DNA from 2 places in the Streptomyces changanensis genome. Region 1 is predicted to be linked to the other one. Evidence: riboswitches for the same ligand, from Rfam matches in the RefSeq annotation. Region 1 holds a riboswitch; the other holds the start of a gene.
What was found. A riboswitch is a leader RNA that binds a small molecule or an ion and turns the genes downstream of it on or off. The one in region 1 is predicted to bind cyclic di-AMP.
Positions count from the first base shown of each region.

Region 2: another riboswitch for cyclic di-AMP. It lies ahead of NRO40_RS28295 (C40 family peptidase); the one in region 1 lies ahead of NRO40_RS14045 (M23 family metallopeptidase).

Region 1 covers NZ_CP102332.1:3,185,840-3,193,097, reverse strand. The annotation lists gene NRO40_RS14065 (DEAD/DEAH box helicase) at 1-189, shown strand, start outside; tRNA gene NRO40_RS14060 (tRNA-Lys) at 343-418, shown strand; tRNA gene NRO40_RS14055 (tRNA-Met) at 666-739, shown strand; gene NRO40_RS14050 (PP2C family protein-serine/threonine phosphatase) at 976-2,253, shown strand; cyclic di-AMP (ydaO/yuaA leader) riboswitch at 2,490-2,626, shown strand; gene NRO40_RS14045 (M23 family metallopeptidase) at 2,638-3,759, shown strand; gene NRO40_RS14040 (PrsW family intramembrane metalloprotease) at 4,096-5,448, opposite strand; gene trmB (tRNA (guanosine(46)-N7)-methyltransferase TrmB) at 5,887-6,714, opposite strand; gene lhgO (L-2-hydroxyglutarate oxidase) at 6,772-7,258, opposite strand, start outside.
Region 2 covers NZ_CP102332.1:6,445,782-6,453,039, reverse strand. The annotation lists gene NRO40_RS28310 (isopenicillin N synthase family dioxygenase) at 1-698, shown strand, start outside; gene NRO40_RS28305 (MBL fold metallo-hydrolase) at 747-1,574, opposite strand; gene NRO40_RS28300 (lactonase family protein) at 2,006-3,025, shown strand; gene NRO40_RS28295 (C40 family peptidase) at 3,102-3,581, opposite strand; cyclic di-AMP (ydaO/yuaA leader) riboswitch at 3,585-3,747, opposite strand; gene NRO40_RS28290 (hypothetical protein) at 4,233-5,099, opposite strand; gene NRO40_RS28285 (hypothetical protein) at 5,096-5,461, opposite strand; gene NRO40_RS28280 (aldo/keto reductase) at 6,411-7,244, shown strand.

The DNA.
Region 1 (7,258 bases):
GGCAGCGACCGTCCGTTCAACCGCGACCGTCGGGACGACCGCCCCGCGGGCGGCGGCTTCCGCTCCGGCGGCCACGAGCGCCCGTACGGTCGCCGTGACGACCACCGCGGCGGCTCGAACACCGGCTCCGGCTCCGGCTCCTCCTTCGGGCGCCGCGACGACAAGCCCCGCTGGAAGCGCAACGGCTGACGCCCCGTAGGGCGCCCGACGGGCCCGTACGCGACACCTCGTGTGCCGCGTACGGGCCCGTCCCGGTTCCGGGACGGGCCGTACGAGGGTGTTGTGCCGATACCCGATCGGCTCACCGGTCCCGGCGGGCTATGCTCGGGGATGACCCGTCGAGGGCCCTTAGCTCAATTGGCAGAGCAGCGGACTTTTAATCCGTTGGTTGTGGGTTCGAGTCCCACAGGGCCTACCAGTCGCGAGCCTCCGCGGCTCGTCACGGGGTCTGGTGCCCCGGCCGGTTCCTTCCGGCCGGGGCATTCGTGCGTCCGGGGGCGCCGCGCTCCCTTTCGAGGCCGTTCCGGACCCGCTCCGGGGCCGGTGATGGCCCGCTGTCGGGGGCCTCGTCGCCGGCGAACCGGGAATTTCTTCAGCTTTCTGGCGCTGAAGGCGCGAAATGGTCAACGGCACCCCCCGGGATGGCGTAAGGTTGTGTTCAACGACGCGGGGTGGAGCAGCTCGGTAGCTCGCTGGGCTCATAACCCAGAGGTCGCAGGTTCAAATCCTGTCCCCGCTACTGAAACCGAAGGCCCGGTGCTTACAGCACCGGGCCTTCGGCGTTTTCCCGGTCGGGCTGTCGGGCGGTCGAACAGCGGCCGGGCGACGTCGGTCGGCGGACGGTCGGCCGGATGGTCGGATGGTCGGATGGCCGGTCGGGCGGTCGATGGCGCGGCTCCCGGGATGTGGCCGCCGCCTCGCCCGGTCGGCCGACCGCGGGTCGCCGGGGAGGGCGGCTGCGGCCAGCCTGGGGTGGTGGGGCAGCGAGCGGAGTACGGCGAGGGCGGCGACGAGCGGGCCGGTGACGACGCGCGCGACGGCGCCGCCGGCCGGGGTGGCCGCGGTGCCCCGGTGCCCCACGGCGGCGGTGCCGGCCCGGTGCCCCACGGCCACGGCCGTGCCGAGCGGGATCGGGTCGAGGCCGGTCAGGTCGAGTCAGGTCGGGCCGAGACCGGTGGGGTGGTCCGGCGGATCGTGCGGGGGCTTCCCGGGCTGCTGCTCGTCGGGGGCGTGGCGTACGACATCGCGACCCCGCCGCCCTTCACGGGCGTCCCCTTCTTCGTCGCCGCGCCGCTCATCGCCGCACCCCTCTACACCCGGCGCGCGACCCTCGTCGTCGCGCTGTGCGCCGTCCTGGCCGTGATCGCGCCGCACCTGGTCGAGAAGCCCTTCCCCCGGGTTCCCACGCTGACCGAGCTGCTGACCGTGGTCACCGTCGGCGGGCTCGCCCTGCTCATCAACCGGCTCGTACGGCGCAGCGGCGAGCGGCTCGCCTCGGCGCGGGTGATCGCGGAGACGGCGCAGCGGGCGGTGCTGCCGGTGCCCGCCGAACGCATCGGCGGACTGCGGGTGGCCGCGCGTTACGAGGCCGCGCAGGCCGACGCGTCCATCGGCGGGGACCTGTTCGCCGTGCAGGACACCCCGTACGGGGTCCGGCTCGTCGTGGGGGACGTGCGGGGCAAGGGCCTGGGCGCGGTGGAGGCCGTGGCGATCGTCATCGGGGCGTTCCGCGAGGCCGCCGAGCAGGAGAGCTCGCTGGAGGCGGTGGCGCAGCGGCTGGAGCGGGCGCTCGCCCGGGAGGGGACCCGGCGGGACGGCCTGGACGCGGTGGAGGGGTTCACGACGGCGGTGCTCGCCGAGGTCCCGCGCGGCGACGGGACGGTACGGGTGGTGAACCGGGGCCACCCCGAACCGCTGCTGTTGGGTGCGGACGGCCGCGTGGCCGTGCTGGAGCCGCCGGAGCCGGCGCTGCCGCTGGGCATGGGGGAGCTGGGCACCTGGCCGGACCGCGCGTACACGGCGCCGTTCCCGCCGGGGGCGACACTGCTCTTCCACACGGACGGCCTCACCGAGGCGCGGGACGCGGCGGGCATGTTCTACGACCCGGCCGCCTGGCTGGAGGGGCGGACCTTCCCGGCGCCGGGGGAGCTGCTGGACGGGCTGGTCGACGACGTGCGGCGGTACACGGGCGGCGGGGCGGACGACGACATGGCACTGCTCGCGGTCGCCCGCCCCGACGGGCACGCTCCGTGAGGGGAGGACAGCTCTCGGCGATAACAATTGACAAACCGTCAGAAAGTCGTGGTCGGTCGGAGGGGTCTCGAACCCCTTGACGCGGTGTCAATTCGCCGGGAAATGTCTGCCTATAGGGGACTTGGTGCCTGTCGTCGGCCCTCACGAATACCCGGCAACGGCTTGGAATACGACCCGTGCGTCTATTAACGTTCGATAACGCAGCGCGGTCGTACCAGCCGTCGCAGAGGCGGCACCGTGCGCATGCGCCGAATCCCGCGAGGGAACCGGGGACCCACCACACCTGGGGTGAATCGGGCTGCATTCCGGCCCGTAGGAGACCTTCCTGCTCCGAACCCGTCAGCTAACCCGGTAGGCGAGAAGGAAGGAAAGGAGAGCGCCCCCGTGGCGTCCAACAGGCCTGCCCCCGAAGCCCCCTTCGGCGCGTACGACACCACCGGCCAGCCGGTCGGACAGGGCTTCGCCGGCACCGCCGCCCCCGCGGCCGACGTCGAGTGGAACCCCACCGAGGACTCCGTCCGTCCGGTCCGCGGCCGCCACCGCGTCGTCAAGCAGCGCGGCGGCCTCGCCCGCAGCTCCACCGTCCTCGGCGTCGGCGTCATCGCCGCCGTCGGCGCGGGCGGCATGGCCACCGCTCAGGACAAGCCCCGGGTCGCCATATCCCTCCCGGACGTCGGCCTCCCGGACGCTTCCTCGCTGCCCGGCGTCGGCGCCCTGATCGCCGACGACACCACGGACGCCGGCGCCGCCGCCGAGGCCGCCGCCGACCCGCAGGACGTCGCCGCCGCCGACCTCGCGCCCCTCGCCACGCTGTCGTCGGCCTCGCCCGGTGGCCAGGAGGCGCAGGGCGGTTCCGACGCGGGCGAGGCCCTGCGCGCCCGCATCCTCCAGCAGGCCGAGCAGCAGCAGGCGGCCGCCGACGCCGAATCCCGGGCCGCCGCGGAGAAGGCGGCCGCCGAGAAGGCCGCCGCCGAGGCCGCCGCCCAGCAGGCCACCGCCCAGGCCAAGGCGAAGGCCGAGGCGAAGGCCGAGCAGGAGAAGCGCGAGCGCGCCGAGGCCGCGGCCGCCGCCAAGGCGGAGGCCGAGCGCCTGGCCAAGCTCGCCGCGAGCTACGCCCTGCCGACCTCCTCGTACACGATCACCTCGACGTACGGCCAGGCCGGCTCCATGTGGTCCTCCGGCTACCACACGGGCCTCGACCTGGCCGCCCCCACGGGCACCCCGGCCAACGCCGTCCACAGCGGCACCGTGAAGTCGGCCGGCTGGTCCGGCGCGTACGGCTACCGGGTCGTCCTGGAGCTCGCGGACGGTACGGAGGTCTGGTACTGCCACCTCTCCTCGATGACCGTCAGCGCCGGGCAGAGCGTCGGCACCGGCGAGACCATCGGCCGCGTCGGCGCCACGGGCAACGTCACCGGGCCGCACCTGCACCTGGAGGTCCACACGCCCTCCGGCGGCGGCATCGACCCGCTGGCCTGGCTCCGCGGCAAGGGCCTCACCGTCTGACCCCGTCCCCGCTCGAGGCGGCGGCCCGCTCGAGGCGGCGGCCCGCTCGAGGCGGCGGCCCGCTCGAGGCGGCGGCCCGCTCGAGGCGGCGGCCCGCCGGGTGCGCGTCCCGACCGACGGTACGGGCGGTAGGGCGGTACGGGCGGTCCGACGTGGCGTACCGACCGACGGTACGGGCGGTACGGCGTGCGCACCGCCCGCCTGACGTCCGGCGGTCCATCGATCCCGGCAGCCTTGGCGGCACACCCCCCGACGCCAGGGCTGCCGGTCTTCCCCGCCCGGCCGGTCCCGCCCCGTCATGCAAGGCCCGTCCGGCCCGGCTCGCCCCGCCCGCGCTCAGTACCGGTACGGGTTGTACCCCGCGTAGTCGCGGTGCGGCGGCGGGGTCCACACGCGGCCGGTCGCGCGGGCGGCGAACGTCAGCGCCGGGCCGGCCGTCGCCTTCCGCTGCCACATGTGGTGCAGCAGCTCCTGCTCGCGCGCGGTGAAGTCCCGGTCCGCCGCGCCCCGCCGCGCCCGGTGGCGCAGGAACGCCAGCGTCGTCGCGAACGCCTCGTACTCGCCCACCGACCGGGCCGCCGCCGGGCCGTACGCGCGGGCCGCGTAGTCCCGCGCCAGGGACCGCGCCCGCATCGAGGACAGCGCGAGCGGCTCGTCCGCGGTGAGCCAGCCGGCCGCCGCGTACGCCGGCAGCTCGGCGGCTATGGTGCGCAGCTCCCGCTGGCGGGTCCAGACCGCGAGCCACGTCAGCAGCCCGAGCGCCGGCAGCATGAACGCCCCGTACACGGCGACGAACCCCCACGGGCCGAACGTCGTCGAGCCGTTCCACAGCGCGTGCACGCCCATCGCCAGGGCCAGCCCCAGCACCGGCAGCACCACCCGCGCCATTCTGCGGCGGCGGGCCGTCATCGCGGCGATCCCGAACCCGATGCCGGTCAGCACCGTGAACAGCGGATGCGCGAACGGCGACATCACCACCCGTACGAAGAACGTCGCCGCCGTCACCGACCCGATGCCGGAGGTGCCGAACTCCTGGTCCTCGCCGAAGGCGCTGCCCAGGTAGAGGATGTTCTCCGTGAAGGCGAAGCCGGTCGCCGTGAACCCGGCGATCACCACCCCGTCGACCAGGCCCGTGAAGTCACGTCTGCGGAAGAGGAAGACCAGCAGGATCGCGGCGGCCTTGGCGCTCTCCTCCACGACGGGGGCGACGACGGTCGCACCGAGCGTGTCGGCCGATGTCGGGTCGGCGGTCGCGGTGGCTATCCACCGGGTCGCGAAGGTGTTGGCGACGATCGCGACGAGGGCCGCGGCGAACGCCCCCCAGGCGAACGAGAACAGCAGGTTCCTCCACGGACCCGGCTCCACCCGGTCCAGCCAGCGGAACGCCGCCATCAGCAGCGGAACCGGCAGCAGCGCCAGCCCGAGGCCCACCAGGAAGCCCGTCGTGCCCGTCTGCTCGCGCACCAGGGCCAGGATCACCAGGGCGCACAGGGCGAGCACGAGGATCACGGCGGAGGCGCGCACCGCCCTGCTGCGCCAGAACGCGCGCCGGGGCTTGTACCGCCAGCGCGCCCGGTCCGGTACGGCGTCGAAGGACGGCCGTGGGTGGTACGTCGGGATGGCCGGCTGGGCGGGGCCGGCCGGCCGGGTGTGCGGCGGTGCGGGGCGGTGCGCGGGCGTCTGGGACACCCGGCCGACCCTAGACGGCCCCGCCGACACTCCGCGACCGTCTGTGGACGGTCGGGCCGGGCCCGGCGGGCCGGACGGCCGGCTGGCCCCCTGCCGTCGCGGCCCGCCCCGGGCGCCCTGCGGCCGTCGGACCGGGCGCCCGGCGTGGGCCCCTGCCGCCCTGCGGCCGTCCCGCCGGGGGTGCCACGCCGCGGGCGTCCGGACGTGGGACCCACGCTGCGGACGACCCGCCGCGGGGGCCTCGCTGCGACCCTCCCACCGGAGCGGTCTCGCCGCGAGCCTGCTGGGGCCGCCCCGCCGGGGCGCCCTGCGACCGTCCCGTCGCGGGCGCGTCCGGTCGTGGGGGCTACGCCGCGGGCGTCCGCCGGAGCGGTCAGGTGGGGCGGTCAGGCTGAGCGGTCAGGTAGGGCCGTCAGGTGGGGCGGGCGACCGTGGCCGTCAGGCCGGGCGGGCGGTCGGGACGCGGGCGAAGAGGAGGTCGTGCACGACGTGGCCCTTGTCCAGGCCCTGCCCCTCGAACCGGGTCAGCGGCCGGAAGTCGGGCCGGGGCGCGTACCCGCCGTCGGGGGCGGTGTTCTCGAAGTCGGGGTGGGCGGTGAGCACCTCCAGCATCTGCTCCGCGTACGGCTCCCAGTCCGTCGCGCAGTGCAGCACGGCACCGGGCGCCATGCGGGGCGCGAGGAGGCTCAGGAACTCCGGCTGGATCAGCCGCCGCTTGTGGTGGCGCTTCTTCGGCCACGGGTCCGGGAAGTACACGCGGACGCCGGCGAGCGCGGCGGGCGGCAGCATCTCGCGCAGCAGGATGATCGCGTCGCCGTTGGCGACGCGGACGTTCGTCAGCCCCTGCCGCTCGGCGAGGCCGAGGAGGTTGCCCTGGCCGGGCGTGTGGACGTCCACGGCGAGGATGCCGGTCGACGGGTCGGCGGCGGCCATCCGGGCGGTCGCCTCGCCCATGCCGAAGCCGATCTCCAGCACCACGGGGAGGCCGCCGAACAGCTCGTCCAGGTCCAGGACGCGCTGACCGTCGATGTCCAGGCCCCAGGCGGGCCACAGGCGGCGCAGCGCGTCGGCCTGACCGGTGGTGACGCGGCTGCGGCGGGGCTGGAAGCTGCGGATGCGCCGCTCGAAGTGCGACCCGGCCGGGTCGGGGGCGGGCCCGCTGCCGTCGGCGAACATTCGGCTGCCGCGGCGCGCCGGGGCGGGCACCTGCGGGGTCTCGGGGGCGGGGGGCGTGGGGGGCGTGCTCGACGCGGTCTTCTCGGACACAGTGCCTTCGATTCTACGAACCCGCACCGACCCCCCCTGCCCCTCGACGCGTCGCCCCTACCCCTCGACGAGCGCCAGCGCCCGCCGGGCGACCTCCCGCCCGATCGGCAGGGACGCCGTCGCCGCGGGCGACGGGGCGTTCAGCACGTGGACCGTGCGGGGGCCGCGCCGGATGAGGAAGTCGTCGACGAGCGTGCCGTCCCGCAGCACCGCCTGGGCCCGCACCCCCGCCGGCGCCGGCCGCAGGTCCGCGGCGTCCACGGCGGGCAGCAGCCGCCGCACGGCGTCCGTGAACGCCCGCTTCGACAGGGACCTGCGCAGCTCCCCCGCCCCGTACCGCCAGTGGCGCCGGGCGATCCGCCACGAGCCGGGCCAGGCCAGCGTCCCGGCCAGGTCCCGCGGGTCCACCTGCCGCCGCCGGTAGCCCTCGCGGGCGGCCGCGGGCACGGCGTTCGGGCCGACGTGCACGCCGCCGTCGACCCCGCGCGTCAGGTGCACGCCGAGGAACGGGAACGCCGGGTCCGGCACGGGATAGACCAGGCCC
Region 2 (7,258 bases), 3.3 Mb from region 1:
TCGGCGCCGAGCGCCCGCCCGTCCCCGTGGGCCCGGACGACCCGGCGTACCTCTGGCTGGAGGGCCCCAACCAGTGGCCGTCGGCGCTGCCGGAGCTGCGCACGGCCGTCCTCGCCTGGCAGGACCGGCTCGCCGGGGTGGCCCACCGGCTGCTGCGCGAGCTGCTCACCGCCCTGGGCGCGCCGGCGGACTTCTTCGACGGGGCGTTCGCGGACCGGCCGCACCTGCACACGAAGCTCATCCGGTACCCCGGGTCGGCGCCGTCCGGGGCGGACCAGGGCGTCGGCGCGCACAAGGACTACGGCTTCCTGACCCTGCTCCTCCAGGACGAGGTCGGCGGCCTCCAGGTGCGCTCCGGCGACGGCTACCTGGACGTGCCGCCGCTGCCCGGCGCGTTCGTCGTGAACCTCGGCGAGCTGCTGGAGATAGCGACCGACGGGTACCTCTCGGCGACGGACCACCGGGTCGTCAGCCCGCCCGGCGCGGTGGAGCGGTTCTCCGTGCCGTTCTTCTACAACCCCCGCCTGGACGCGGTGATCGAGACGGTTCCCGGCGCCTACCTGGAGCACGCGCCGGGCGTCGCCCAGGACGGCGCCAACCCGCTGCACGCCGAGTACGGCCGCAACGAGCTGAAGGGGTGGGTGCGCGCCCACCCGGAGGTGGCCCGTCGCCACCACCCGGAGCTCGTGGCCGGCTGACCGCGCCGCCCGACCGCCCGCGCCCGCGTCCGGGCCGGGCGGTCCGCTTCACGCCGCCGGTGCGCCGCCCCGGGGGCGCGCCGGCTCGAAGCCGGCGAGCATCCGCTCCAGCGCCTCCTGGTCGGGCCCGACGAACGGGTCGGCCGCGGGTGCCTTGCCAAGGGTGTCCAGCATCCGCCCGGTGATGCCGACGGCGGGCGGCAGGTGCACGGACAGCACGGTCTCGGGGTCCATCTCGCGCAGCGGCCGGAGGCCGGCCAGGAACCCGTCACGGTCCACGATGTGCACCCACGGGCTGTCGACGGTCGCCCACAGCAGCTGCGCCCCCTCCAACTCGTCCGGGTCCAGCGCCCCGGCGTCCCCGCTGTCGGCCAGTTCGGAGGTCGGCATGGGGCCGCCGAAGCAGTCGGAGCTGAAGCAGGTGCGGGAGCGGTCGTCGTAGAAGCCGACGGTCGCCGGGTTGTCGAAGAGCGGCGGCCGGAAGGCGTACAGGGTGCGGTCGCCGACGTCGAGGGACTGTCCCGGGTTCAGCAGGAAGACGCGGCTCGTGGGCAGGGGCCGCTCGGTGGACATGATCCCCGCGCCGATGTACGTGGTGATGACGCGCGCGTCGGGGGCGGCTTCCAGCAGGTCGAAGAGCCCGCCGGTGTGGTCGCGGTCGGGGTGGGTGAGCCAGATCCAGCGCACGTCGACCGGATCCATCACGGAGCCCAGCCGGGTGAGGAAGTCACGGTCCGGGAGGCCGAGCCCGGTGTCGACGACCACGGGCTCGCGGGCGTGCAGGACGAAGGCGTTGACGGTGAGGAAGCCCATCCCGGGGACGGGGAGCGAGTCCCCGAGGACGGTGATGTCACGGCCGACCTTGTGCGTGGTCATGGCGGCGCTCCGTTGTGCCCCCCGGGGGGTGAGCGTTCGCGGCCGCGCGGGTCCTCCGGTACGTCCATCATCGCCCCGGCCGTGCCACCTCCGCACCCCGCGCGGGTCGCCGTTCCCGCGCCGTCCCCGTACCGCCCGGAAGAGGGTTCCGGCGCGCGGCGACGGCGTCGTCCGGGTGACGATGGGCTCCGGACGGCCACGAGGACGGCCGGGACGGCGTGAGCAAGGGCAGCGGGGGACAGCCGAGGACACCGAGGACACCGAGGACACCGAGGACACCGAGGAAAGGGGACACCGTGGGCAGCGACGCAGCGGCGGCACACGCGGGCGGCGGTACGGGCGGCGGGGCGGGGGGCGCGCCGGGCGGGGGCGCGCACGACGCGCCAGGCGCGGGGCCGGGTGGTGGGCGGGGCTCCGGGCGGTGGGCGTACATCGGTTCGTACACCTCGGGGGGTGGCCGCGGCATCACCGTCGCGGCCGTGGACCCCGCGGACGGGGCGCTGACCCCGGTCGCGGTGGTCGACACCGCGCCGAACCCGGCGTGGCTCGCCCTCGACCGGCGGGCCGGGGTGCTGTACGCGGTGAGCGAGACGGACCCGGGCGCGGTGACCGCCTTCCGGGCCGACGGGCCGCGGCTCACCCCGCTCGGCCCGCCGGTCGGGGTGGGCGGCGCCGCGCCGACCCACCTGGGGCTCACCGGCGGCAGACTGCTGACCGCGAACTACGCCTCCGGGAGTGTGAGCAGCCTGCCGCTCGCGTCCGACGGCGCCGTCGACGGGCCGCCCGTGGTCCTCGCGCACCACGGCTCCGGCCCGGACCCGGGCCGGCAGGAGGCGCCGCACGCCCATCAGGTCGTCGGGGTCCCGGGCGGCCGGTGGGTGCTCGGTGTGGACCTGGGCACGGACTCGGTGCGGGTCTGCGCGCCCGACCCGGACACCGGCGGGCTGCGGGTGCACGGGGAGACGGCGCTGCGGGCGGGTTCGGGGCCGCGGCACCTCGCCTTCCACCCGGACGGCGAGGTCGTCTACGTCCTGCACGAGCTGACACCGCAGCTGACGGTGTGCCGGTGGGACAGTGCGTCAGGAGTGCTGGAGCCACTCGCGGAAGTCGCCGTGGACACCGACCCGGCTCCGGAGGGCGGCCGGCTGCACCCGTCGGTCGTCAGCGTCGCGGCGGACGGGCGCTTCCTGTGGGTGGCGGTGCGCGGCAGCGACAGGCTGCTCACGCTCTCCCTGGAGGACGGGGCGGAGAAGCCCCGCGTCACGGGGAGCGTGGGCTGCGGCGGCGTCTGGCCGCGCGACGTGGTGCTCGACGCCCCGGGCCGCCGGCTGTACGTGGCCAACGAGTGGTCCGGCGACGTGACGTGGTTCGACGTGGACCCGCAGACCGGGACGCCACACCTGGCGGGCGCCCTGGAGGTGCCGGCCGCCGCCTGCGTCGTCCTCGACTGAGCGGCCCCCGCGCGGCGGGCACGGCAGGGGTGCCGGGACGCGTCGCCGTCCCGGCACCCCGCGCCGACGGTGTCCGTCAGCGCACGCGGCCGTAGTAGACCGCCTTGGACCAGATCCGCTCCTGCTTCACCACCGAACCGGCCTTCGGGGAGTGCCAGATCTTGTTGCTGCCGGCGTAGATGCCGACGTGGTAGACCCGCCCACCGGAGTGGAAGAACACCAGGTCGCCCTTCTGGCGGCCGGCGGCCGAGATGTGCCGGGTCTTGTTGTACTGCTGCTGCGCGGTGCGCGGCAGCGTCTTGCCGGCCTGCTTGTAGGCGTAGAGCGTGAGCCCGGAGCAGTCGAACCGCTTCGGGCCGACGGCGCCGTACTTGTACGGGGAGCCCTTCTTCGAGGCCGCCACGTTGAGCGCCTTGACGGCGGGCGCGGGAGCCGCGGCCTCCGCTTGCGGGGCGACACCGGGGGCCAGGAGCGAGCCGCAGACTGCGGCGATGGTGAGAGCCGAGACCGTACCGGTCCGGGACAGCACGGACGGGACATTCATCTGCGCGGTCATGCGCAACCCTTCGTCATCCGCCTGCGAAGGATGACCTGTCGGGTTCGGGCTGGCGAAGTTGCCCGGCCGCTGACGCGGCTTCACCCCAAGGGACGGCCGTGGTGCACACGTCCCGTACTGCTGGGTCCTCCACTCCTGCCGATTCACATACCGTCGACTCAGTCATCCGGGCAGCGGCAGGACTCGGCGTCCGCCCGGACCGCCCCGCCACGGCGGCGAGGGCTTGTCGTCGTCACGGATCTTGACCCATGTCGAGCCGAAAGTTCGAACAGATTCGGCTTTTTGTGAGACTCCTCACCGCGCACACCTTCCTGACATTCCGGGTGTTTCCGGGCGGGGCGAGGTGGCCTGAAACCCCCTGTGAACAGGGAGATTCGCGGCGGAATCACCCCTTCCGATTGCGGCCGTCCGCGCGGCGTCGCCGCAGCCTGCGATCTGGGTCTCGATGCACGGGTGAATACCGGTCACCCACGTGCGCCCCCGACCTCGTTCGATTCCAGCCGGTCCGTCGCTCCCCGGCACGGGACGCGGCCCGGGGCCGGTCGCATCGGAACGCCCCGCATCGGAACGCCCCGTACCGGAACGCCCGGCGCGTGCGCCTCCGTACGCTTCCGTGCCCCGGGAGCGGATCCCTCCCGCCTCCGATCGGGTTCAGCGTGAGGGCTGTACTCCGGGCATGAGAGCGATCCAGGTGTTCTCGCTCTCCTTCAGGACGTAGATCGGATCCGTCCTGCGCTGCCAGTCCAGGGGCACGACGTAGTAGCGGCCCGCGCGTTCGAGGAGGAGGCGCAGTCCCGTGTAGCGGTGGCGGTGCGGGAGGTCGGCGCCGAGGTGCTGGTAGGTGACCGCCGGTGAGGCGATGGCCAGCCGCTGGGTGCTCAGGACGACGACGGCGGGCCACCGGCGCACGGTGCGCGCACGGTCCCGGGCGTCCCGCTCACCGAGGTGCCCGGCCACGAGCGTGAGGGTCCAGAACAGCAGGAGCAGCGCGGCGAAGACCGGTACGGCCCTGCCCCACAGGCCCTCCGGGCGTCCGCCCCGCACGGTCGGGCTCTGCCCCAGCAGGAGGCCCACGGCGAGGGTGAGCGGCGCGACCCAGCCGTAGGGCTGGATCCGCTGCCACAGGACCAGCAGCACCAGACCGGCGACCGCGAACACCAGGTGGAGGCGCGCCAGCCACGCGAGGACCGTCGCGGCGGCCCTGACCGGCGGCCGCTCGCGAGCTCCGGCCCGCGCGAACAACAGGACCACCACCAGGACCGCGCCGACGGTCAGGACCTCCAGGCGGAGCAGGTGCAGGCTCTGCAGCGCCAGGTGGGAGAAGGCGAAGTCGAGGGACGCGGGCCCCAGGTGGAAGTACCCGTAGAAGCGTCCCGTGTAGATCGCGCCGAGGTAGAACATGAGGGCCGCGACGAGCGACGCCTGCGCCACGAGGGCCTTGACGAGCGCGGTGCCCGACGTGTCGCCGCCGCCCGCCCGGCCCTTGGCGAGGGGTTGCTCCGCCGGGGCCCCGCTCACGGGGCGTCGGGCGGGACTTCGACGCCGGGGCTCTCGGGACCGGGGGTCTTGGGCCCGGGGGTCTTCGGATCGGGGCTGACGATCGTCTGGGTGGGCGCGACCCCGGGGTCCGTCGTCGTCGCGCCCCGGTCAGTGGGCGGTTGCGGCACCTGGGGCACCTGGTAGTGGCCCGTCCGGCTCGCGTACGGCGACGACGGCGTACCCGGCGGCGTGGCGGTCGGCGACTCGGGCAGGAGGCTGCTCGACGGCGACGCCGGCGGGTCCCCCGGCTCGGCGGACGAACCGCAGGCGGCCGCTCCCCCGACACACACCAGAACCAGCACACCGGCACGGGCCGCGCGCCCGATCACCCTGTCGACCATGTGACCTCCCGAGTCGCCGGTGAGCGTAGCCCCGTCGGGCCCCCGCTCCCGCGCGCCCGGCGGCCGGGGCCCGGGCGCGCCCACCCGATCGGCCGTACACCCGGTACGGCGCCCCTGCCGGGCGCCCACCCCCGAGGGGCGCGTGCCCCGGGCGTCCGGACCGGCGATGGCGGTCGGGGGAACGCCGGTCGGTCGAGGACTCGCGGCCGACTGCCGCCGGCCTGGCGGCGGACGATCCGCGCCCGCACGTCCGAGCCGTCGGCGGGCGGGGTGGAGATGGGCGGGGTCCCCGCTCACCAGCGTCGGGCGCTGATGGGCGGGGTCCCCGCTCACCAGCGTCGGGCGCGGCAGTGCGGAGTGGAGCGCCGGCGGGCGCGAGCACCCCCTCCGACAGTCGGCGGATCGCCTCCCGGTCCGCCCTCCGCTCCCCCGGCGGGTATGCCGCGACCGCGTCGTCCTCGAGCCGCGACGCGGCCACACCGGAAGCGTCGCGCGTCGGACCGGCTCGTGGAGCCGTGCGCACCGGGGGCGTCGATCCTGCGCTCGTCGGCGTCCCGGCGGCGGTGCCGGGACCTCGGGTCGCGGCTGCTGACCGGCGAGCGGCTCGTCGCCGTGGCCCCGCCCGGGCACCCCCTCGGCCGAGCGGCGGCCGCGTCACCCTGCGTGACGCGGCCGCCCATCCGTGCGCTTGCATGCCCCCGGGCACCGGCCCGCGCGCGGTGGTCGACGACGCCGACACGCCGACGCTCGTCCGGCGTAACGCCCCCCGTCCCGCCGTCCGGGCCCTGCTGGACCCCACCCGCAGGGCGTTCGCCCCGTGGCCGCCGGCCACGGCGGCGGGACCGCCCGGCCGGCCGACATGGAAATCATCGATCCGGGAATGCGTCACCGGGTGTGATCGTTGATCCCCGGATGTACCGACCGATGACGACGTAAGGATCGACCGCCCGTGAGCAAGGTCCCCTCCCTCATCCTGAACAACGGTGTCTCCATGCCGCAGCTCGGCTTCGGCGTCTGGCAGGTCCCGGACGACGAGGCGGCGAGCGCCGTGGGCACCGCCCTGGAAGCCGGTTACCGGAGCGTCGACACCGCCGCGGTCTACGAGAACGAGCGCGGCACCGGGCAGGCCATCGCCTCCTCGGGCATCCCCCGCGAGGAGCTGTTCGTCACCACCAAGCTGTGGAACAGCGAGCAGGGCCACGACTCCACGCTCCGCGCCTTCGACGCCTCCCTGGAGCGGCTGGGCCTCGACTACGTGGACCTGTACCTCGTCCACTGGCCCGTGCCGGCGCTGGACGCGTACGTCGACACGTACAAGGCGTTCGAGAAGATCCTCGCCGACGGGCGCGCCCGCGCCATCGGCGTGTCGAACTTCCTGCCCGAACACCTGGAGCGGCTGATCGACGCCACCTCCGTGGTCCCGGCCGTCAACCAGATCGAGCTGCACCCGCAGCTCGCGCAGGCCGATTCCCGCGCCTTCCACGCCCGCCACGAGATCGCCACCGAGGCCTGGTCGCCGCTCGGGCAGGGCAAGGGCCTGCTGGAGGTGCCGGCCGTCGCCGCCATCGCCCGCAAGCACGGCCGCAGCCCGGCGCAGGTCGTGCTGCGCTGGCACCTGCAGCTCGGCAACGTCGTCATCCCGAAGTCCGTGACGCCGTCGCGCATCCGGGAGAACATCGACGTCTTCGACTTCGAGCTGGACGCCGAGGACATGGCGGCGTTCGCCGCCCTCGACGAGGGCAAGCGGCTCGGCCCCGACCCGGCCGAGTTCGACGTCCGCTGACCGGTTGAATCGCA